DNA from 3 places in the Turicibacter sp. T129 genome. Region 3 is predicted to be linked to each of the others. Evidence: predicted binding sites of a transcription regulator. Region 3 holds the regulator's gene; each other region holds the start of a gene.

Region 1 (7,794 bases), on a different contig from region 3:
TCCCGTTTGAATTAGCCAAGCTACGTAGCACAAAAAAGAGTGAGCGTATTGTTAAGTTAGTTCAACAATGGGAACGACGTTGGGGAAAATTAGAATCCGACTTTATTACCGTCACGGAGCAAATTATTTATACGGAAGAGCTTGTTGCCAATAAAAGTTTCGTTGAAGCCGATGAGCATTTAGTAGAATTAAAACAAACACTTGAGTTGTTAAAAGAAGAAGTTGAACAATTAATTGAAGAAATTAAGTCGTTAAAGAAATCAGAAGAACGTAGTCGTTCAAATGTCATTGGATTAAAAGAAACGTTTGAACAATTAAAACGTCGTTATGAAAAAGAAGAAGAGAACTATATTGAGTTTAAAGAAGAGATGAAGACCTTATTTAAAGATGTTGAAGTCTTTTTCTTAAAATTTAATGAGTGTATGGAAGAATGTAATTACGATTTAGCTGATGAAACGATTGAACTGATTAAGTCACATATTGAAATTATTGTTCATATGTTTGAACGCACTCCAATGTATAAAGATACAATTACACAAGAAATCAAGCCTTTATTACGTGAAGTTTTAAAGAGCTATGAATCTATTATGAAATCAGGTGTCTATTTAAAGCATCTTCAAATTGAAGAAACGATTGCAGTGTATCATGAGCAATTAGATGAGATTCCAAATTGGATCAAACGTTTTGATTTTGTCAAGATTGAAGGAATGCTTGTTGAGATTCATGATAATGCTAAACAAATGATTGAATTCATGAAGAAAGAATATGAACTTCAAGAGGTGTTAAAAGAGACAGTTATTAAAACGAAATCGCTTATGCAAGAGCTACAAGAGCATAGCGAGCAACTTCAAGAGCGTTATGAAAATATTAAAGGAAATTATCGTATGCCTGAGGAAGAGGAGAGTCATTTCGCCTTTTTATTAAATGAAATTCAAATTGTAAGTAATGAATTAGTCTATTTAGTCGGAAAAGTCGATGAACATCAAAGTGCAAATTCTGTGTTACTACGTGAGTTATCATCGCTGAACCAACAATTAGATGAGATTAAAGAACAATTAGCTGTGTTTGATGGTGAAATTGAAAGCTTATATGCTGGAGAAAAAGAATGTCGCCAGCGTGCACTTCATTTATTGAAAACATTCAATCATCTTAAAGGAATGTATCATCAAGTTAACTTCCCAGTTAAGAATGAGGAAACTGAAGAGATGATTAAACGTGCAAACTTCGCTATTCAATTATTATTTGAAACGATTGGGCGATTACCTATTAATATTGCAGAGATTGATAAACAGCTTGCTCTAGCACAAGAGTCGATTCAAGAATTATCTAATCGAGTGGAGATTGAGGTTCAACAATCTAAATTAGCCGAACGTTTAATGGTATATGGTCATCGTTATATTGGACGAGAAGGAATGTATGTCGTGGATTTAACGATTGCTGAGGATCAATTCCGTCAAGGAAATTATGAAACGGTGATCGAAAAGATGCGTGAATTATTAAAAGAGATTGAAGGTTCACGTTTTGATTTAACTTATGATCAATTTAAGCAACAATTAGATTGCTATCTATTATAATAAAGGAAACTGTCTATAAGGACGTCGTGAGTTATAGACAGTTTTTATTTTGAGTAAACAAATGCAAAAAAATAAAGCTGCGTTCTAAAAGAATGTTGATATTTAATAAAAATCATGATTGCTTCGCCTAACTCATTGATAATAGATACAATTAAATATGATGAAATCAATGTTGTTAATTATCAACACTTATCTAGAATAGAGCCAAAAAAAGTTCTATGATGCAGATAAATGAAGTGAAATAAGAATAAATGCATAATATAATAATAAGGACATCTAGATGATTTGCTATTAAAAGTGAATTTTTTCTAGCAAATTGATGATGAAGTTCATACTTTATAGTGTAAGCAAATCATAGAACGACCATTTTCTACGTCATAAACTCAGAAAATAGTTGCAATTTGAGATTATAGCTTTAATGTGATATAATGTCGAAACGATAAAGTAACAAGTTTCATATTCAATGAATTCGTCTGCCTCTTATCTGAGCAGAGTTCGTAAGAGTTAAAAGTTTAAAATGGGTCTGAGATGTTTATGTCGGAAGGAGAATCAAAATGATTTATTTAGACAATAGTGCGACGACTCCTGTTGATCCAGAAGTTTTAAATGCTTTCGTGAAAGTTAATGAAAATTTTTGGGGTAATCCAAGTTCGTTACATGCATTTGGTGCTCGTGCTGAACAATTACTAATTCAGTCAGAAAAGCAAGTCTTATCCCTATTAAATGCGAAACAACACAAAGTTATTTTTACATCAGGAGCAACTGAGAGTAATAACTTGGCTATTCGTGGGTTGTGTCATGCTTACAAAAATCGTGGACGTCACATTATTACAACCCCTGTTGAGCATGCCTCAGTTCATGAAACAATTGAGGAACTAGAAGCGGAAGGGTTCCGTGTTACATATATTGACGTCAAAGGTAGCAATGCTGATATTGTAAAGCAAATTCAAGAAGCCATTTGTGAAGATACAATTTTAATTTCATGCATGCATGTGAACAATGAAATGGGAATGGTATTTCCAATCTATGAAATTGGTCAATTATTAAAAAAATATCCAAAGGTAAAATTCCATGTTGATGCCGTTCAAAGCGTGGGTAAAATTCCTGTTGATATTGATAAAATGAATATTGATTTATTATCATTATCTGCTCATAAATTCCATGGATTAAAAGGAAGTGGAGCACTAATCGTGAATCAATATTTAAGTTTAACACCTGAAATTACAGGGGGACATCAAATGTATGGCCTTCGTTCAGGAACAATTAACGTAGCGGGTGCAGTTGCGCTTGCTAAGGCTTTACGCTTAGCAATAGAGCCACTGCAAACAAACTACCAACATGTTAAACAATTATTCGATCATACAATGAACGAATTAAGAAAAATTGATGGTGTAGTGGTAAATAGTAATCACGAACATCAAACGCCTTATATCATCAATTTTGCTGCCGCTCCGATTAAAGGTGAAACGTTAGTTCATGCGCTTGAGGAATATGATGTTTATATCTCAGCAAAATCAGCGTGCTCATCTAAATCAGCGACTGCTTCACGTATCTTATTAGCATTAGGGATTAGTGATGAGGTTGCACAAGAGAGTATACGTGTTAGTTTCTCTAATCTATCGACAATGGAGGAAGTAGATCGACTAATTAAAGCTTTAAAAATCGTTGTGGCACAACTAAAACACTAGTACTACAAATCGCAGCAGGTTATCGAGGAAGGAAATGATGAAATGATTTATGACCGTATTTTAGTCCGTTATGGTGAATTATCGATTAAAGGAAAAAATCGTAAGTATTTTAAAAATGCATTACACAAAATTATTCGCCGCAAGTTACGTGGGCTTGATCAGTTAAAATATGAAGTGACACGTGACCGTTTCTATATCATTTTAAATGGGACAGCGCCAGAATTAGTAACAGAGCAGCTAGATAAAGTTTTCGGATTACAATCTTATAGTTTAGCTGCTCGTTGTGAAAATGAAATTGATGCAATTAAAGCATTAGCTTTAGAGATTATTAATGAACAACCAAAAGTTCCAACTACATTTAAAGTAGAAACAAAACGTTCAGATAAACAATTCCCAATGCAATCAGGTGAAATTTCACGTGGAGTAGGGGCACATTTATTAATTAATACGGATCACTTAAGCGTGGATGTTCATAATCCGGATATGACGGTGTTTGTTGAAGTTCGTCGCGAAGGAACATTCATTATGGCCGATCACATTAAAGGTCTTGGTGGGTTCCCAGTTGGAATTAGTGGAAAAGGTTTATTAATGATTTCAGGTGGAATTGATAGTCCAGTTGCTGGATACCTAATGCAAAAACGTGGAGTTGAGATTGAAGCGATTCACTTTGCATCACCACCATATACATCAGTTCGTTCAAAACAAAAAGTGTTAGACTTAATGGAGAAAAATGCTCATTATGCACCGGTAGACTCAATTGATGTTCATGTAGTTCCATTCACGGAATTACAAACAGCCATTTATGAGAATATTCCTAGCAGCTATACAATGACAGTTATGCGTCGTATGATGTATCGTATCGCTGAAGGAATTGCTAAAAAACGTGAGATTTTAGTTTTAGCAAATGGTGAAAGTTTAGGGCAAGTTGCTTCTCAAACATTAGCAAGTATGTATGCAATTAATGCTGTAACGAATATGCCAATTATTCGTCCAGTTGCTACACTTGATAAAAATGAAATTATTGAAATTGCGAAACAAATCGATACATATGATATTTCAATTCGTCCATATGAAGATTGCTGTACGGTCTTTGTTCCAGAGCACCCAGCGACTAATCCATCGCTTGAAAAATGTATTGAATTTGAACAAAACTTTGATTTTGAATCATTAGTACAAAAATGTATTGATAATACAGAAATCATTACAGTTCGTGCGGGTGAAATCATTGAGTTAGAAGATAATACTGCTTGTCCATTAAATGATTTATTCTAATTGATATAAATAAAAAGCTGAAAGAAGTAATATTCTTCCAGCTTTTTTTGTATTTAAGTTCATTTTATGAATCAAAAAAATATACCTCAATTAGAAAAAAATATTAATGATAAAACGATTAATTTGTACTGTTAAAGTTATTTTTTGTCGAACTATAATCTTTCTTGGGTGCGAATGTAGAAAGAAATAAAAATCTATATTTTTACATTTATAGTTAAATAAGGTAAAATATATAAGTGAAAAACGCTTTCTATCATAAAATTTACTATTTGTGAAATTATAAACGTTTTCAATCCGTTTTCATTAGACAAATAATTCACAATGTAATATAATAGCGTTGTAAGTAAGTGAATGAATTCACAATATTGAGGAGGAGTCGGAATGACAAATAAAATTACAAATGTTGAGGAGTTAATGTCAACTCTTGAAACAATGCGCGCAGCTCAACGTGAGTTTGCCACATTTACACAAGAACAAGTTGATGAATTATTCTACAAAGCGGCAATGGCAATTAATAATTTACGTATTCCGTTAGCACAAATGGCAGTAGAAGAAACGGGAATGGGATTAGTTGAAGATAAAGTTATTAAAAATCATTACGCTTCAGAATATATCTATAATAAATATCGTAATGAAAAAACATGTGGGGTTTTATCTGAAGATTTATCGTTCGGAATTCAAAAAGTTGCTGAGCCAGTAGGGGTAATCGGAGCAGTAATTCCAACAACAAATCCAACATCTACAGCATGTTTTAAATGTTTAATGGCAATTAAAACTCGTAATGCAATTGTTATTTCAGCCCATCCACGTGCTAAAAATTGTACAAACTATACAGCCCAAGTGATTCGTGAAACAATTGAAGCAGCAGGAGCTCCAAAAGGATTAATTGCATGGATCGATGCACCAAGTATTGAATTAACAAATACAGTTATGTGTGAAGTCGATTTAATCTTAGCAACGGGTGGACCAGGAATGGTTAAAGCAGCATACTCTTCAGGAACACCAGCAATTGGAGTAGGGGCAGGTAATACACCAGTTATTTTCCATAAAACATGTAACATCCCAATGGCTGTTAACTCATTATTATTATCAAAAACATTTGACTACGGTGTCATCTGTGCATCAGAACAGTCAATCATTGTTGATGAGTCAATCTATGATGCAGTTAAGACTGAACTTACAAAGCGTGGAGCTTTATTATTAAATCCAGAGCAATTAGAGGCTGTTCGTAAGACAATCATTGTCAATGGCGCATTAAATGCTAAAATTGTTGGACAACCAGCATGGAAAATTGCTGAATTAGCAGGATTTGAAGTTCCTAAGGATACAAAAGTTTTAGTTGGTGAAGTGACTGATACTTCATTAGAGGAACCATTCGCTCATGAAAAATTATCAGTTGTCTTAGCAATGTACAAATCATCTAATCATGCGGAAGCAGTGGATATGGCTGAAACATTAGTTAACCATAGTGGTCTAGGGCATACTTCAGCTATTTATGCAGATGAGTTACGTGCTGAAGCTGATATTCAAGCGATGGCATCTCGTATGCGTACAACAACATTCTTAATTAATCAACCAACAGCACATGGAGGAATTGGAGATATCTTTAACTTTGCTTTAGCGCCATCATTAACTTTAGGTTGTGGTTCTTGGGGGAATAACTCAGTATCAGAAAATGTAGGACCAAAACATTTAATTAATATTAAAACGGTTGCTAAAAGGAGAGAGAATATGCTTTGGTTTAAAGTTCCATCAAAAGTTTATTATAAATTTGGATGCTTACCAGTTGCATTAGAAGACTTAAACTTCGATGGTAAAAAACGTGCATTTATTGTAACAGATAAAGTGTTATTTGATTTAGGATATACAAAACAAGTCACGGATGAGTTAGATCGTTACGGAATTCAATATACAATGTTCACAGATGTTCATCCAGATCCATTACTATCAGATGCTAAAAAAGGTGCTGAAGCAATGGCCAACTTCAAACCAGATGTCATCATCGCCTTAGGTGGAGGATCTGCTATGGATGCAGCAAAAATTATGTGGGTATTATATGAACACCCTGAAACTAACTTCCAAGACCTAGCAATGCGTTTCATGGACGTTCGTAAACGTATCTATCGCTTCCCTCAAATGGGTAAAAAAGCTAGCTTAGTATGTATTGCAACTTCAGCTGGTACAGGTTCAGAAGTCACTCCTTTCGCTGTAATCACAGATGATGAAACAGGAATTAAATATCCATTAGCTGACTACGAATTAACTCCAACAATGGCAATTGTTGACCCAGTCTTAATGTTATCCATGCCAAAAGGATTATGTGCTGCTTCAGGTATCGATGTATTAACTCATGCTTTAGAATCATTAGTAGCAACAGTAGCAACAGAATATACAATTCCATTATCATTAGAATCAGCTAAATTAGTCTTTGATTACTTACCAGAATCTTATCATGGTGGAGCAGAAGCAAAAGTAGCTAAAGAAAAAATGGCTAACGCTTCATGTATGGCAGGGATGGCCTTCTCTAATGCAATGCTTGGATTATGCCACTCAATGGCTCATAAATTAGGGGCTAAATTCCATATTCCTCATGGTATTGCAAATGCATTATTAATTAATGAAGTTATCAAATATAATGCAACAGATGCACCATTCAAACAAGGAACATTCCCTCAATATGAAACTCCTCAAGCAATCGAACGTTATGCTAAAGCTGCAGAGTATGTAGGATTAACAGGACGTACGAATGAAGAAAAGGTTCAAGCGTTATTAAATAAAATTGATGAATTAAAACGTGAAATCAATATTCCGATGAGTATTTCAGAATGTGGTGTATCAGAAGCTGACTTCTTAGCAGCAGTAGATGAATTAGCAGTTGAAGCATTCGATGATCAATGTACGCCTGCTAACCCACGTTACCCATTAATTGAAGATATCAAACAATTATACTTAAATGCATTCTACGGCGAAACAAAATAATTAATCACCAATCTACGCATACACTAATTTAAAACTCCAAACAGTGACCAAAGCACTCTGTCCTTTTTGACAGGGTGCTTTTTACTATTTTAAGATAAGATAGGATTACTGCATTCATCATTGAAAGGGGGTTAATCAAATCATGGCATAAAAATAGTTTTAATGATAGAAGAAGCAGTCTTATTGCTAGATAGCTAGCCTGTGTTCATGAAGTTTTAAGATTTTAACTTTGATGTGATTAGTATTAATGATTTATGAATTTTAAATAGAATAAAAACTCA
Region 2 (7,794 bases), on a different contig from region 3:
AATGTTGATTTGGAGACAGAGGTTGTTTAAACAACTTAATAGATTAAGAATTCCTTACGCTAGTTAACGTTTGGATTTCCTTGTTTAATGACAATACTTCTTAAAATATAGCCATGAAAAAGAGATTTCACTTATGAAATCTCTTTTTTTAGATGGAAAATATATAATGGTTAAAAAATTGAAAGATTGTAAATAACTATTGATGGAGGGGGAGCTAAGATGAATGTTATTGCTGTATCAACAATTTTTAGAAATGAGGGATTCCTATTGAAGTTTAATGATAGGTTATTGGATTTAACGAAGTGAAGAGGATTATCGTAGGATGAATTAGGGGAACTTTTAAATACATCGAGACAAACTATTTCTAAGTGGGAAAATAGCATTTCTTATCCTGATTTTCATCGTTTAATTCTTTTCAGTGATTTCTTTAATGTTTCATTAGATGGATTCATGAAAGGAGAACAAAGTGTAATATCTCATCTTTAAAATTGCTTAAAGTCAACTTTAATCAGTTAAGAGATAGAATGAAAAAATTGAAGAAAATAGATATGTTTAGTATATTTTTTGATGTTATGATTGGGTTATTATTACTTAGATTTATTTTATCTTGTTTAGAGTCTATATTTTAGCTTTCTAGCAAAAAAAGTAGAGAATTTAATCTCTACTTTTTGAATTATTTATTATCTGCTGAAATGTCCACTGGACGAACAACAACTTGGTCAACTAAACCGTAAGCTACAGCTTCTTCAGCTGACATGAAGTTATCTCGTTCAGTATCTTGCTCGATTTTTTCAAGTGGTTGACCTGTTTGAGCAGATAAGATGTTATTTAATTTATCACGAGTTTTTAAAATGTGTTTTGCAGCAATGGCAATTTCAGTGGCTTGTCCTTGTGCTCCACCAAGTGGTTGATGAATCATGACTTCGCTGTTAGGTAAAGCATAGCGTTTACCTTTAGCACCCGCTGAAAGTAAGAAAGCACCCATTGACGCTGCCATCCCAACGCAGATTGTTGATACATCACATTTGATGTAGTTCATTGTATCAAAGATAGCAAATCCTGCTGTAACTGATCCACCAGGACTATTAATATAAAGGTTGATATCTTTATCTGGATCTTCTGCAGCTAAGAATAAAAGTTGAGCAACAACGATGTTTGCTGTATAATCGTTAATTTCACCACTTAACATGATGATACGATCTTTTAATAAGCGAGAATAAATATCATATGCACGCTCACCGTGAGCTGTTTGTTCAATGACTGTCGGTACTAAATAACTACTCATAAGGCACCCCTCTTTTTATAAAAATTTCTATAGCACATTTTACCACAACTGGACAAAAAAATATAGCATTGCGTCGGCCATACTCTATTTTAATGTTGTGAGTGGTAATATATTCATTTTTAAGTAAAAATTCTTAAACATTTTTGTTAAGTATTTGTTATTATAAACGCTTACATTAGTTTATAACTTGATTATCATGGTACAAATTGTTAGAATAAAAATGTAGTAATTTTTCACAATATATTATGTGTGTTAAAATACACGTAATGTGAAAAATGACCAATTTTATAATATCTTAGGAGGAATCTTCACATGGCTGTTAAAGTAGCGATTAATGGATTCGGGCGTATCGGACGCTTAGCTTTACGTTTAATGATCGAAAACAATGACTTCGAAGTAGTTGCAATCAACGACTTAACTGATGCTAAAACATTAGCTCATTTATTCAAATATGATTCAGCTCAAGGACGTTTCAACGGAGAAATCGAAGTTAAAGAAGGTGCTTTCGTTGTTAACGGTAAAGAAATCAAAGTAACTGCTGAGCGTAACCCTGCAGACTTACCTTGGGGAGAATTAGGAGTAGACGTAGTATTAGAATGTACTGGATTCTTCACTTCTCAAGAAAAAGCTGGATTACACTTAGAAGCAGGAGCTAAAAAAGTAGTTATCTCTGCACCAGCTACAGGAGATATCAAAACTGTAGTTTACAATGTAAACCAAGATATCTTAGACGGAACTGAAACAGTTATCTCAGGAGCTTCTTGTACAACTAACTGTTTAGCTCCAATGGCTAAAGTATTAAACGACAAATATGGTGTACAAAAAGGATTCATGACTACAATCCATGCTTACACTAATGACCAAAATACATTAGATGCTCCTCACGGAAAAGGTGACTTACGTCGTGGACGTGCAGCTGCTGCATCAATCGTTCCAAACTCAACAGGAGCTGCTAAAGCTATCGGTTTAGTAATTCCTGAATTAAACGGAAAATTAGACGGTGGAGCTCAACGTGTTCCAGTAATCACTGGTTCATTAACTGAGTTAGTATGTACTTTAAACACTAAAGTAACTGCTGCTGAAATCAACGAAGCAATGAAAGCTGCTGCTAACGAATCATTCGGATACACTGAAGATGAAATCGTTTCAGCTGACGTAATCGGAATTTCTTACGGATCATTATTCGATGCTACTCAAACTAAAGTTATGGAAGTTAACGGAGAGCAATTAGTTAAAGTTGCTGCTTGGTATGACAACGAAATGTCTTACACTAACCAATTAATCCGTACTTTAGGATACTTCGCTTCTTTAATTAAATAATTTTAGTTAAGCGATATTTTTGGAAAGCTATCCCATTTCGGGATAGCTTTTTTTATTATTTTCATTAGAATAGAGTTAGATGGATTTTTCTAAGTTAGAATAAAAAAACTGAAATAGTTCATGTTAAACAAGAGGTGAGCGGTGTGAATGTTGCGATTTTAGCGATTGGTAATGAAGTGCTGTCTGGTAAAACGATTAATACGAATAGTGCTTTTATTGCAAAACAAGTAGAACAGTTAGGTGGAAAAGTAACTCATCAACAAGTAGTTCCTGATCTAGAGGATGAAATTGTTCGAGGGTTAGAGATTGCATATACCTATGCGGATTTAGTGATTACTATTGGTGGATTAGGACCAACGGTAGATGATTTATCACGTGAAGGGGTTGCAAAGTATTTTAAAACAGAACTAGTTTATGATGATGAGATTTATAAAGGTATTTGTGAGTATTTCAGACGTAGCAATAGAGAAATTCCAAATAATAATCATCGTCAAGCTTATAAGTTTAAAGAAGGACTAGTTTTACCCAATAATAATGGAACAGCACCGGGATTATTTTTAAAGCGGGATAATAAATCAGTTTTCTTATTACCTGGACCTCCAGCAGAGCTTGAATTAATGTTTTCAGAGAGTGTAAGACCTTATTTTATTGATCAGATTAAGGAGCGTAAGATTAGTAATAGCTATCGTTTATGTGGAATTGGAGAGTCTTATGCAGAAGAAATGATTTTACACTTATATGAACGTTACCCTCATCTAAATATTGCACCTTATTGTGCTCCTGATAAAGTAGATTATATTGTTTCTACAGTGGATGCTTATGAAGAGGATTTAAGAGCCTTTGATGAAGAGTTTAAAGAAATTATGAAAGATTACTATATTGGAGATCAAAATACAGATCTTGCAACAGAAATTGTGAGCTTGCTGAACGAAAAGCAATTGAAAATAGCAACGGCTGAAAGTTGCAGTGGTGGTCTCCTTTCATCAACTCTTGTGAACGTTTCAGGAGCATCTAGCGTCTTTTTAGAAGGAATCGTGACATATAGTTATGAGTCAAAATTAAATCGTTTAAACATTGATGTGAATCGTTTAATGGAGTTTGGAGCAGTTTCTGAAGAGATTGCACGCGATATGGCATTCAATTTAGAAAAGTTAACGGGTGCTGATATCACAGTTGGTGTAACTGGAATTGCAGGACCAGGTGGTGGAAGTGAGTTAAAACCAGTGGGTCTAGTTTATATCGCGATTAATATATGCGGTCAAATTTTCTTAAAATCATACATTTTTAATGGAAATCGTGAAAAAATAAGACAGCTCACAGTAGCGGAAGCTTTATATTGGCTTCACCATTATATAAAAGCGCTTTAATAGAAGGTAATGTTTGAATTATATGTAAAAAAGCGTTAAAATAATATTGTGAAAAATAATTTAAGGAGGACTCATCACATGAACAAAAAAACTGTTAAAGATGTTGAGTTAAATGGAAAGAAAGTCCTTGTACGTGTAGACTTCAACGTACCAATGAAAGACGGAAAAATTACAAATGACAACCGTATCGTAGCTGCATTACCTACAATCAAATACATCTTAGAAAATGGTGGACGTGCTATTTTATTCTCTCACTTAGGAAAAATCAAATCTGAAGAAGATAAAGCATCTAAATCATTACGTCCAGCTGCTGAGCGTTTAGCTGAGTTATTAGGACAAGACGTTAAATTCATCCCTGAAACTCGTGGAGCTGAATTAGAGGCTGCTATCGCTGAGTTAAAAGATGGAGAAGTTTTAATGTTCGAAAACACTCGTTTCGAAGATTTAGATGGTAAAAAAGAATCTAAAAATGATCCTGAGTTAGGTAAATACTGGGCTTCTTTAGGAGATATCTTCGTAAATGACGCATTCGGTACTGCACACCGTGCTCATGCATCAAACGTTGGAATCTCTGCTAACTTAGAAGCTGTAGCTGGATTCTTATTAGAAAAAGAAATCGAATTTATCGGTGGAGCTGTTGATGCGCCTCAACGTCCAATGGTTGCTATCTTAGGTGGAGCTAAAGTATCTGATAAAATCGGAGTTATCGAAAACTTATTAGATAAAGCTGACAAAGTATTAGTTGGTGGAGGAATGATGTTCACATTCCTTAAAGCTCAAGGTAAAAACATTGGTAAATCTTTATGTGAAGAAGATAAATTAGAATTAGCAAAAGCTTTACTAGAAAAAGGTGGAGACAAATTAGTTTTACCTATCGATACAGTTGCTGCTAAAGAATTCTCTAACGATACTGAGTTCCGCGTAGTTTCAGTTGATGCATTAGCTGATGACGAAATGGGATTAGATGTTGGACCTGCTACTGTTGAGTTATTCTCTAATGTATTAAAAGATGCTAAAACAGTTGTATGGAATGGACCAATGGGTGTATTCGAAATGTCTAACTTCGCTAAAGGAACTATCGGTGTATGTGAAGCTATCGCTAACTTAGAAGGTGCTATCACAATCATCGGTGGTGGAGATTCAGCTGCTGCTGCAATGCAATTAGGATACGCTGACAAATTCTCTCACATCTCAACAGGTGGAGGAGCTTCTTTAGAGTATTTAGAAGGTAAAGAATTACCAGGTGTTGCTTCATTAAGCGATAAATGCTGTGGATGCGGATGCAAATAATTTTTTAAGCTAAACTCAAAGGAATTCACCTTTTTGTGAATTCCTTTTTTCCGACAAGATACATACTAAAATATTTAATAGAGGTGAGTTTCATGAGAAAACCAATCATCGCAGGAAACTGGAAAATGAACAAAAACTATGATGAAGCTGTAGAATTCATCAAAGCTGTAGCAGACAAAGTGCCGAGCTCAGATAAAGTAGAAACTGCTATCTGTGCGCCAGCATTATACTTACGTTCATTAGTTGAACATCAAGGAGAAAACTTACGTATTGGTGCTCAAAATATGCACTTCGAAGCTAACGGTGCATTCACTGGAGAAATCGCTCCAGGTATGTTAAAAGACTTAGGAGTAACTTATGTTATCTTAGGACACAGTGAGCGTCGTGAAATGTTCAACGAAACTGATGAAACAGTTAACAAAAAAACTCATGCAGCATTTGCTAACGGATTAGTTCCAATCGTTTGCTGTGGGGAATCTTTAGAAGAGCGTGAAAATGGAACAACTAACCAAGTAGTTGATTCTCAAATCAAACGTGCTTTAGAAGGATTATCATTAGAGCAAGTTAAAGAAACAGTTATCGCATACGAACCAATCTGGGCTATCGGAACTGGATTAACTGCTACTAACGAGCAAGCTAACGAAACTATCGGATACATCCGTTCAGTTGTAGCTCGCGAACATGGTCAAGAAGCTGCTGATGCTATCCGTATCCAATACGGTGGATCAGTTAAACCTAGCACAGTTGCTGGTTTAATGGCTCAACCAGAAATCGATGGAGCTTTAGTTGGTGGAGCTTCTTTAGATGTTGAATCATTCTTAGGATTATTAGAATTCTAATATTAACTTGATAGATAAAAGTCATCTTCTTTTAGAAGATGGCTTTTTTGATTTCTTGATTTGTTAGTTCGCCCAATTTCTACATAATTAGTTTATAATCGTAAATACTAATTGAAGTAAATTAACAATTATTTGAGGTGATTGGGATGAAGTTGAAGCGACTTTTTTTATTTGGATTATCTGCTATTTGTTTTATAATGACGGTTGCTTTTGGATCTCAAACCGTAAGTGCACAAGAAACAAAGTCAGAAACTCTTTATAAATATATTCAGGCAACACATGATATTCCATATCTACCAGTTAGCTATCAGTATACAGATTGGCGTGAACGAGCGACAAAGTTTAACGAGATGTTATTTAATATGAAGGACTATAATCTGATGTTTCTTGAAAAAGAATCTAAGAATACGGGGCGAGAATCCATTGGGATTGTGAGTTACACAGATGAAGAAAGAAAAGGTGAATATACACAAGCTTTAACCTTAATAGGTGCTTTATTATCAGCAGAGAAGCTTAATAAAGAGAGAATTGGTGAGGAGCAATTAAATAATTTAGTTCAGTTTGTTGAGTCTTACTACAATATTGAAGATGGTGAAGGAACTCTATTGAATTATCAAAATATGGATAGTACGGAGTTGAGTTTTTGGCAACAAATCTATCCTGCCCTAGCTTACTTCATGTTAATGGATCGTTATGAGGCGACTGTAGATTCCGATGCAATGCTTCGAAATATTGCGGATACATGGTATGAAGTCGTGATGGATTTAGGTGGCTCAGATGGAATTGTTGATTTTGGATATACGGGATATGACTTTAAAAATAAATGTCCTTTTGATAACGGTGAATGGATAGAACCGGATGCTGCAGCAGGAATTGCTTTACTTCAATATTATGCATTTGAGAAGTTTAATGATCGAAAGTATATTAAAGCAGCAACGCTGTGTATGAATTATATGGACGAATTCCAACGAAATCCTGGCTATGAACTGCTTTATTTATATCTTCCATATTTATCAGCACGTTTGAATTCAGTTGAAGAATATCATTTTAATACCGCGAAATATATGGAATTTTTCTTCACTGAAAGTGACTATCGCCATGAATATGGAACATTTAATGGAGATTTTGCAACAGGATTAATCGGGGAGCGTACACAGTATGGAGGAACACCATATTCGTTTCAAAGTATTGTCGGAGCAACAGCCTTAGTACCTATGTTAAAGTATGATCAACGCTACGCTGTTGAAGTTGGTCGTTACTTATTACAAGTGACTCAAAATCTAAACCTTTTTTATGATGTAGATGATCCCGTTTACGGTAATTTAATTCCGATGGAAAAAGTACAAAAAGATAATGAAACAGCCAATCAAAGATTATCTGTTTTAAGTGGTGCTTATTTAGGGCTATTAGCTGCGATGATTGAACCGACAAATGTAGAAGGAATTTTAAAGACCGATTTAAATACAAATGAGTATTATGTCGATAAGGAAAAACAAAATCCACTATTTTTATTATTTAACCCTCATGATGAAGAAAAGGTCGTTAATTACCGAGTTACAACTGACGGAACTGTTGATTTATATGATTTAGTCAGTCATACATTTATTGAACAAAATGTAACGAAAGAAACAGAGATTCAAATTAAGTCAACTGAAGCAGTTATTGTGCTTGAAATTCCAGTAGACGAAGGAGA
Region 3 (7,794 bases):
CAGCTTCCTTTACTTTTTTGATAATGTATTCCGTTTGACCGATATAACCATAAACTAATCCACCTTGCATACTCGTAATCGTATTACGACACATAATCGTCGCAGGCTTTTTAATTTCAATTTCAGGTAACTTTGCAGCTTGTGTCCATAAAGCTTGAGCAGAAATCTCAATTCCTGGTGACGTGACCCCAAACTCAAACTCACCATTTTCATTGACATAATCATAGGTTGTTGCCGTCCCAAAATCAATAACAAGCGCTGGACCACCATAAATATGATATGCTGCTGCAATATCAACAATACGATCAGCTCCCACCTCTCTTGGATTTTCAGTTTTCACACTAATACCGGTCTTAATACCTGGGCCGACAATGATTGGTTCAATATTAAAATACTTACGAATAGCATTTGTTAAAGAATGCATAATCTTAGGCACAACGCTGGAGATTAAAACATCCTCAACCCCCTTTGGATCAATATTCTTTGTTTGGAAGAATGAAAATAACGTAATTCCAAATTCATCTGATGTTCGTTGCAATTTAGTCGTTAGCCGAAAATTTGCAATTAATTCATCCTGGTCATAAACTCCTAGTGTAATATTCGTATTTCCTACATCAATAACGACTAACATACTATCCCTCTTTTCTTCACTAAAATCTGTAATAAACGATTCATAATCTCATAACCAAGTGCTTCTTTAGACATGACATCTAACTTCGTTACGTCCTCACCCGTTAACATCGTCACTACATTCGTATCCTTTTTGAATCCCGCTGCATCTTCATTTAACTGATTTGCAACAATCAAGTCAGCACCTTTATTCACTAACTTCTTCGTAGCATTCTCAACTAAATCTTGAGTCTCCATAGCAAACCCACAAACAACTTGATCCGCCTTTTTTAACTGCCCCATATGAGCTAAGATATCTGGATTGGTTACAAAATCAATCGTCAACTGATTACCTTGCTTTTTCATTTTATGATCACTCACACGCTTCACTCGGTAATCTGAAATGGCTGCTGATTTCACTAAAATATCATAATCATCTTTTAGAGCCTCGACTGCTTCAAACATTTGAATCGCTGTTCTAACCTCAACAATATCCATGAACACTGGCTTTCTTAATGAAACAGGTCCAGTTACTAACGTCACATCCGCACCTAAATTACGAGCAGCACGTGCCACTGCATACCCCATCTTCCCACTTGAATGATTCGTCATGAAACGAACTGGATCTAAATCTTCTTGAGTTGGGCCTGCGGTTACGACAACTTTCATTCCTTTTAAAGGCTTGTCCTTAACTAATAAACTTTCAATGGCATCTTCAATATCCTCAATTTCTGCCAAACGACCTTTCCCAACATCTCCACATGCTAAATAACCACTATCTGATTCAACAAAAGTCATTCCATATTTTTTACAAATCTCAATATTATGCTGTGTGATTGGATTATTTAACATTCCTGTATTCATTGCAGGTGCAATGAGTTTTGGGCAAGACGCGGCTAAAAACGTTGTCGTCAACATATCATCCGCTAATCCATGAGCAAACTTCGCAATACAATTTGCTGAAGCTGGAGCCACAACAAATAAATCTGCGCGCTTAGCTAATGAAATATGATTCACATCATACTGGAAATTGCGATCAAACGTTCCAACAGATACACGATTATGAGTTAATGTTTCAAATGTCATCGGTGTAATAAATTCTGTAGCATTTTTCGTCATAATGACATGAACATCATAACCTTTTTTATATAGACTACTTGCAAGTTGTGCACTTTTATAAGCTGCAATTCCCCCACAAACTCCCAATACAATAGTCTTTTTGTTCAACTAAATCACCTTCTTCGTAATTGGTTCTAACACCTTCGTTAATGGTGCAATAATTAATGTAGCTAAGATGGCTTCGATTACACTATTTGTCGTAATGATTCCTAGTAATAAGCCAAATAAAGCTGAAACTTCAACTCCTTTGGCTGCCGCATAACTTGGACCAAAGAATAAGTAGATCATTCCAAGCACTAAAATGGAGTGAATTAACGTACAAACTAAAGCCGTAACTCCACTACCGAATAATCTCATTTTATTATTTTTATTTTTAAACCAATGATAAATCACTGCAGCTAATACCCCAAGTAAGACACGTGGACCAATAGCAATAACTAAACTCATGAAGTTTCCATGATATTCACCTAATGAATAAAATGGGGTAAATACAAATGATGTAATCGTTGGGGTAATCGTATTAATAATCACACTACTCAATCCAAAAACTAATCCTGTAATAGCTCCACCTTTGACTCCCAATAAAATTCCTGCTAAAATAACTGGAATATGCATGGTTGTGGCACGAACTGGGCCTAATGGAATATATCCAAGTGGTGTTAACATTAAAACAACTTGAATACTACAAAACATCGTTAGTAAAACTAAAAACTTGGTTTTCTTTCTTGATTGATTCATTTTTCTTCTCCTCCACTGTCGCTTCTTTCGAATGCAACGTCTTGAATATTATATTTGACATCGTTAGTATGACCTTAATTGATGTTATAAAATCACCATTAAGTTTGACAAACGCTATCATCGCTCATAATTATACTGATGTATTGAATAGTTTTCAATAAAATAACATTATTTTACCATTATTCATCGCCTGTAAAAAGAAAAAAAGCTTATAATCAATTGATTATAAGCTTATAACGGACGAAATTTAAAAAGTACTAATGTTTTGCTTGTTCTTTTTGAAAAACATAGAAGAATAATGTCTCTAACTCCATATTTAAATCTACTTCATGAACGGTAATGTCTTCACTCACATTAATCACTGTAGAAGATAAATTTAAAATACCTTTAATACCTAACCCTTCTAATGATGTTGCAACACTTTGAGCAACTGTCGGTGGTACTGTTAAAATAACATAAGTAACACGGTGTTCTTCAATATACGATTTTAAATCATTTAAATGATAAAGAGGCAATTCACCTACACATTGTCCAACTAAGCTTTCATCTGTATCAAACCCTGCAATTAAGTTAACTGGTGTTCTAAATACACGTTTCTTAAACTTATCTGAGCTAAAATACTTTAATAGTGCACGCCCTAAGTTTCCGACCCCAATTAAAACACAGCTCTGTGCATCCTCTGTTTTCAATAAATTATTAAATGCCTCTAAAACAACGCGTACCTCATATCCATATCCTTGACGACCTAATTCACCTAAATATGAAAAATCACGTCGAATAGTAGCAGAATCAATCCCTATTTTTTGGCTTAATTCACCTGACTGAATTCGTTTAACGCCCATTTCATCTAATTCAACGAAACAGCGACGATAAAGTGCTAACCTTTTAATCGTTGCATTTGGAATATTTGATAACATAGAAAACCTCCTTTACCATATTTCAATAATAACATGAAAATAATTCAATGTGAATACTGTCAGAAGCATAAAACGTCTATATGTTAAATTGTTTTAAAATTCGACTATTATTTCATCCAGTGTCCGTTGCTTATCTCTTCTTTAAGCATTATACTTATAAATAAATACAATAAAATCCGAATATCTACTGATAAGTTAATATATAAAGGAGAAACAAAATGATCTTATTACAAACTAGCAAATTGACAAAGCTCTATTCAGGAACTCCCATTCTTGAAAATGTGCAATTTGAAGTCAAAAAAGGGGAGCGTATTGCCGTTGTTGGACGTAATGGTGCCGGTAAATCAACACTATTAAAAATGATTGCTGATGAAATCGACCTCGATAGTGGAGAAATCCACAAGCCACAAAGTGTCATCCTAGGCTATTTTGCCCAATCAAGCCACGTTAATTCAAATGACACCATCTATAATGAAATGTTAAGCGTCTTCGCTGAAACAATCAAACTAAAAGGCCAGCTTGAAGAGCTAAGCCTTAAAATGGCTGAAGAAGACCCAAGCAGCGAACAATACTTAAGAATTATTGAACAATATCAAAACTTAAATCATCGCTTTGAATTAATGAGTGGTTATACTTACGAATCTGAAATCAATAATATTCTCAATCGATTTAAATTCAATGAGATTGGCTTTGACCAAAAAATCTCAAACTTAAGTGGAGGACAAAAAACAAGATTGGCTCTTGCCAAACTCCTTCTTCAAAAACCAGATGTTCTAATTCTCGATGAGCCTACTAACCACTTAGACATCGATACAATCGAATGGTTGGAAGGATACCTAAAAAAATATTCAGGTGCCGTAGTTATCGTCTCACATGACCGCTATTTTATCGATCAGATTGCAACAACGGTCTATGAAATTGAGTATCGAAAATGTACGAAGTACAAAGGAAACTACTCAGATTATATAGATCAAAAGGCAGTTTCCTATGCATCCCTCATGAAGCAATACGAAAAACAACAAAAAGAGATTTCAAAAATGGAAGACTTCATTAGTCGAAACATCGTCCGTGCTTCAACAACAAAACGTGCTCAATCACGCCGTAAGCTATTAGATAAAATGGAGCGTATTGAAATCCCTAAAATCAACGATAAATCAATCGGTATTACATTTGAAATTGATCGCCGAAGCGGAAATGACGTCCTAAAAGTAGAAGATTTAACAGTTGGATACCCAGATCAAATCATCTCAGATCATCTAGACTTCCAAATTAATCGTCTAGATCGTGTGGCTTTAATTGGGCCAAATGGAATCGGAAAATCTACCATCCTTAAAACAGTAGCAGGTGACTTACCAAAGTTAGGGGGAGAAGTTTACTACGGTAAAAGCCTAGACATGGGATACTTTGATCAAGAACAAGCAAACCTAACTTCTAATAACACCGTCTTAAATGAAGTTTGGAACTACTTCCCGACGCGACTAGAAAAAGATATTCGTACATTACTTGGAAACTTCCTGTTTACAGGAGATGACGTCTTTAAGACAGTTAACCAACTGTCTGGTGGTGAAAAGGTTCGACTAACACTTTGTAAACTCATGCTTCAAAAAAATAACTTCTTACTTCTAGATGAGCCAACTAATCACTTAGATATTGATAGTAAAGAAATGCTAGAACTTTCACTAGAAGACTATGAAGGAACAGTCTTCTTCATCTCCCATGACCGTTACTTCATCGATAAAATCGCAACCCGCATTTTAGAGGTTACTCCGCATGGGGTAGTATCATACTTAGGAAACTACTCAGATTATATGGAGAAGAAACAACAACTAGCTGAGCTAGAAGCAGCTAAATTAGCTGAGGAGTCAAACGCAACAACAACTAACAATGTAACAGATTACCAAAAACAAAAAGAACAGCGACGATTAGAACAACAGCGTAAACGTCAACTAGAGGACATCGAATCAAAAATCGCCGCCTATGAAGAAGAACTTGAATATAAAAAAGCTGAGCTTTTCCAAGAAGAAGTCTACCTGGACACACAAAAATCAGCACAGGTTCAAGCTCGAATCGAAGAACTTGAAGAGTTAATCATGGAATCTATGGAAACTTGGGAAGAATTAAGCTTATCATAAAAAAAGTCGTCCATTTGGACGACTTTTTGAATATCCACAATATGTAGTGAATATCATGTAACAAAAGGAGGAATTTTCAAAAAAAGAGTCAAAAAATCTTGTTCACTAGCTAGGCAAATCAGATTAAACACAACGAAGGGGGAGTTAATCAAATCGCCTACCAATAAAATCTCTAGCTCTATCTCATATAAGATAGAGCTTTTTCATATACTTAAACATCACTTGAACCTCCCATGACTAAAGTCACGAGTGTTCTGTTGACATTCATAAAATGGAGGAATACTATGAAAACAAAAAGACTAACCTTAAGAAACGTTGAAATTACTGATGCAAAACTTCTAGCCCAATGGAAGAATGATCCTGATCTGCAAGAGATGTCCACAGGTCAAAAAGAGTTCACCACAGAAACTGAACAAACAGATATTACTAACAATCATGACCCCTACTACATTCTCGTAATCAATGAAACCAATGAGCCTATCGGATATATCCGTATCAATTGGTTAGATGAACATGCAACTTGTGCCTGGCTTAGATTTGGGCTCGGCTCACACCGAGGGCAAGGTTACATGAAAGAAGCACTTGAAACATTAATAACTACCTTATTTAACCAAGGTGTTCATCGAATCGAATCAGAAATATATGATTATAATACACCTAGCCAAAAACTACTCCAATCACTCAACTTTGAACATGAAGGCACACGTCGCCAAGCCTACTATCAAAACGGAACTTATCACGATGTTCATCTTTTTGGACGAATCAAACGTATCCCTAGTACAAATCTCCAAGATTATCTCACTTATGTAATTCCTTACTATCCACAACCTGAATCTCTTAACTGTATCGTCAAAAATCTTAATTTCTTTGACACCAAAACATTAAACCTTTCTAAACTTTATTTCCTAGCAACCTTCTCTGGATTACTCACTAAACTTCAAACAGATTCTAAATTTATGGCACAAACTTTATCACAACTTGTCTCCTTAAATTGGGATCCTGATCAAATAAAAGATGGTCTTTATAGCTTAGAACGTCAATTACACTCACCTCTGACAGAAGAAGAAAAAATCGTTCATGACCTCTATACCTTAGAACGGATTGGAGCTCCAGAAATAGCTAGAGCACTTGCACTCGAAGGAACACAACACCAACTCTTTGATGACATTCGACAAAATAAATTCGAATTTTTCACCACAATTGGGAAAGAAATAGGAGAAGAAAGACTAACCTATACAAAAAAATTTCTACAACAACTATAAAAAAGTAGCCTTACGGCTACTTTTTTATAATGAAGTTAACTCCATTCCTGATAATCCATTCATATCCATCCCACTACGATGCCCTTTTAAATAAGCCATCGTTCCTGCAGCACCAATCATCGCTGCATTATCTGTACAAAGTGATAATGGAGGAACCGTTAATTTAATATGGCCATCTTTCGCAACAGCTTCTTCTAAACCTTTACGAAGTCCTTTATTGGCTGATACTCCACCAGCGACAATAATTTGTTTTACGTTATATTCACGTGCCGCACGCATCGTTTTTTCCACAAGAACTTCCACCACGCTCGCTTGGAAACTTGCCGCTAAATTTTCAGGAACAATCTCCTCACCACGTTGTTTTGCATTATGTACGGTATTAATAACTGCTGATTTTAACCCAGAGAAACTAAAATCGTAAGACTCTTTATCTAACCAAACACGAGGTAACTTATAAGTATCTTCACCAACAGCGGCTAAACGGTCAATATGTGGACCACCTGGATACGGTAAACTTAACGTACGAGCCACCTTATCATAAGCCTCTCCTACTGCATCATCTAACGTCTCACCAATCACTTCAAACTGATAGTGATCCTTCATATAAACTAACTCCGTATGGCCACCTGAAACGACTAATGCTAACAATGGAAACTCTAAAGGTTCCACTAATTGATTCGCATAAATATGCCCCGCAATATGATGCACACCGACTAATGGAATATCATGAGCAAATGCTAAAGCTTTTGCTGCATTAATCCCAATTAATAATGATCCAATTAAACCTGGCCCCTCGGTCACCGTAATCGCATCAATATCATCCCAAGTTACATTTGCTACCTTTAAAGCCTCTTCAAAAACAAGCGTCACACTCTCAACATGATGACGACTTGCCACCTCAGGAACAACCCCACCAAAACGTTTATGACTCTCAATCTGAGATGCAACTACATTCGATAAAATCTCAGTTCCATTTTTAATAACCGCAACACTCGTCTCATCACAGCTGCTCTCAAC

The links. The regulator Rex, encoded in region 3, represses fermentation and respiration genes when NADH is low (regulators of the CRP and FNR family bind a similar motif). The targets are predictions, from matches to a motif close to GTGAANNNNTTCAC.
Region 1: adhE (bifunctional acetaldehyde-CoA/alcohol dehydrogenase) is a predicted target of Rex. The motif match lies at 4,882-4,895, and genes of this name have one in related genera.
Region 2: gap (type I glyceraldehyde-3-phosphate dehydrogenase) is a predicted target of Rex. The motif match lies at 1,535-1,548, and genes of this name have one in related genera.

The regions. Positions count from the first base shown of each region.
Region 1 is NZ_JAMQUU010000026.1:38,348-46,141, reverse strand. Features, by position in the region: gene NEH75_RS05440 (septation ring formation regulator EzrA) at 1-1,574, shown strand, start outside; gene NEH75_RS05435 (cysteine desulfurase family protein) at 2,129-3,262, shown strand; gene thiI (tRNA uracil 4-sulfurtransferase ThiI) at 3,305-4,534, shown strand; gene adhE (bifunctional acetaldehyde-CoA/alcohol dehydrogenase) at 4,916-7,513, shown strand.
Region 2 is NZ_JAMQUU010000047.1:19,997-27,790, forward strand. Features, by position in the region: partial or broken gene NEH75_RS13630 (helix-turn-helix domain-containing protein) at 337-486, shown strand; gene clpP (ATP-dependent Clp endopeptidase proteolytic subunit ClpP) at 674-1,285, opposite strand; gene gap (type I glyceraldehyde-3-phosphate dehydrogenase) at 1,598-2,605, shown strand; gene NEH75_RS09480 (competence/damage-inducible protein A) at 2,749-3,972, shown strand; gene NEH75_RS09485 (phosphoglycerate kinase) at 4,051-5,262, shown strand; gene tpiA (triose-phosphate isomerase) at 5,355-6,101, shown strand; gene NEH75_RS09495 (hypothetical protein) at 6,248-7,794, shown strand, end outside.
Region 3 is NZ_JAMQUU010000065.1:2,562-10,355, reverse strand. Features, by position in the region: gene NEH75_RS10720 (type III pantothenate kinase) at 1-631, opposite strand, end outside; gene coaBC (bifunctional phosphopantothenoylcysteine decarboxylase/phosphopantothenate--cysteine ligase CoaBC) at 625-1,836, opposite strand; gene NEH75_RS10710 (ECF transporter S component) at 1,837-2,466, opposite strand; gene NEH75_RS10705 (redox-sensing transcriptional repressor Rex) at 2,724-3,383, opposite strand; gene NEH75_RS10700 (ABC-F family ATP-binding cassette domain-containing protein) at 3,602-5,515, shown strand; gene NEH75_RS10695 (GNAT family N-acetyltransferase) at 5,800-6,777, shown strand; gene tsaD (tRNA (adenosine(37)-N6)-threonylcarbamoyltransferase complex transferase subunit TsaD) at 6,802-7,794, opposite strand, start outside.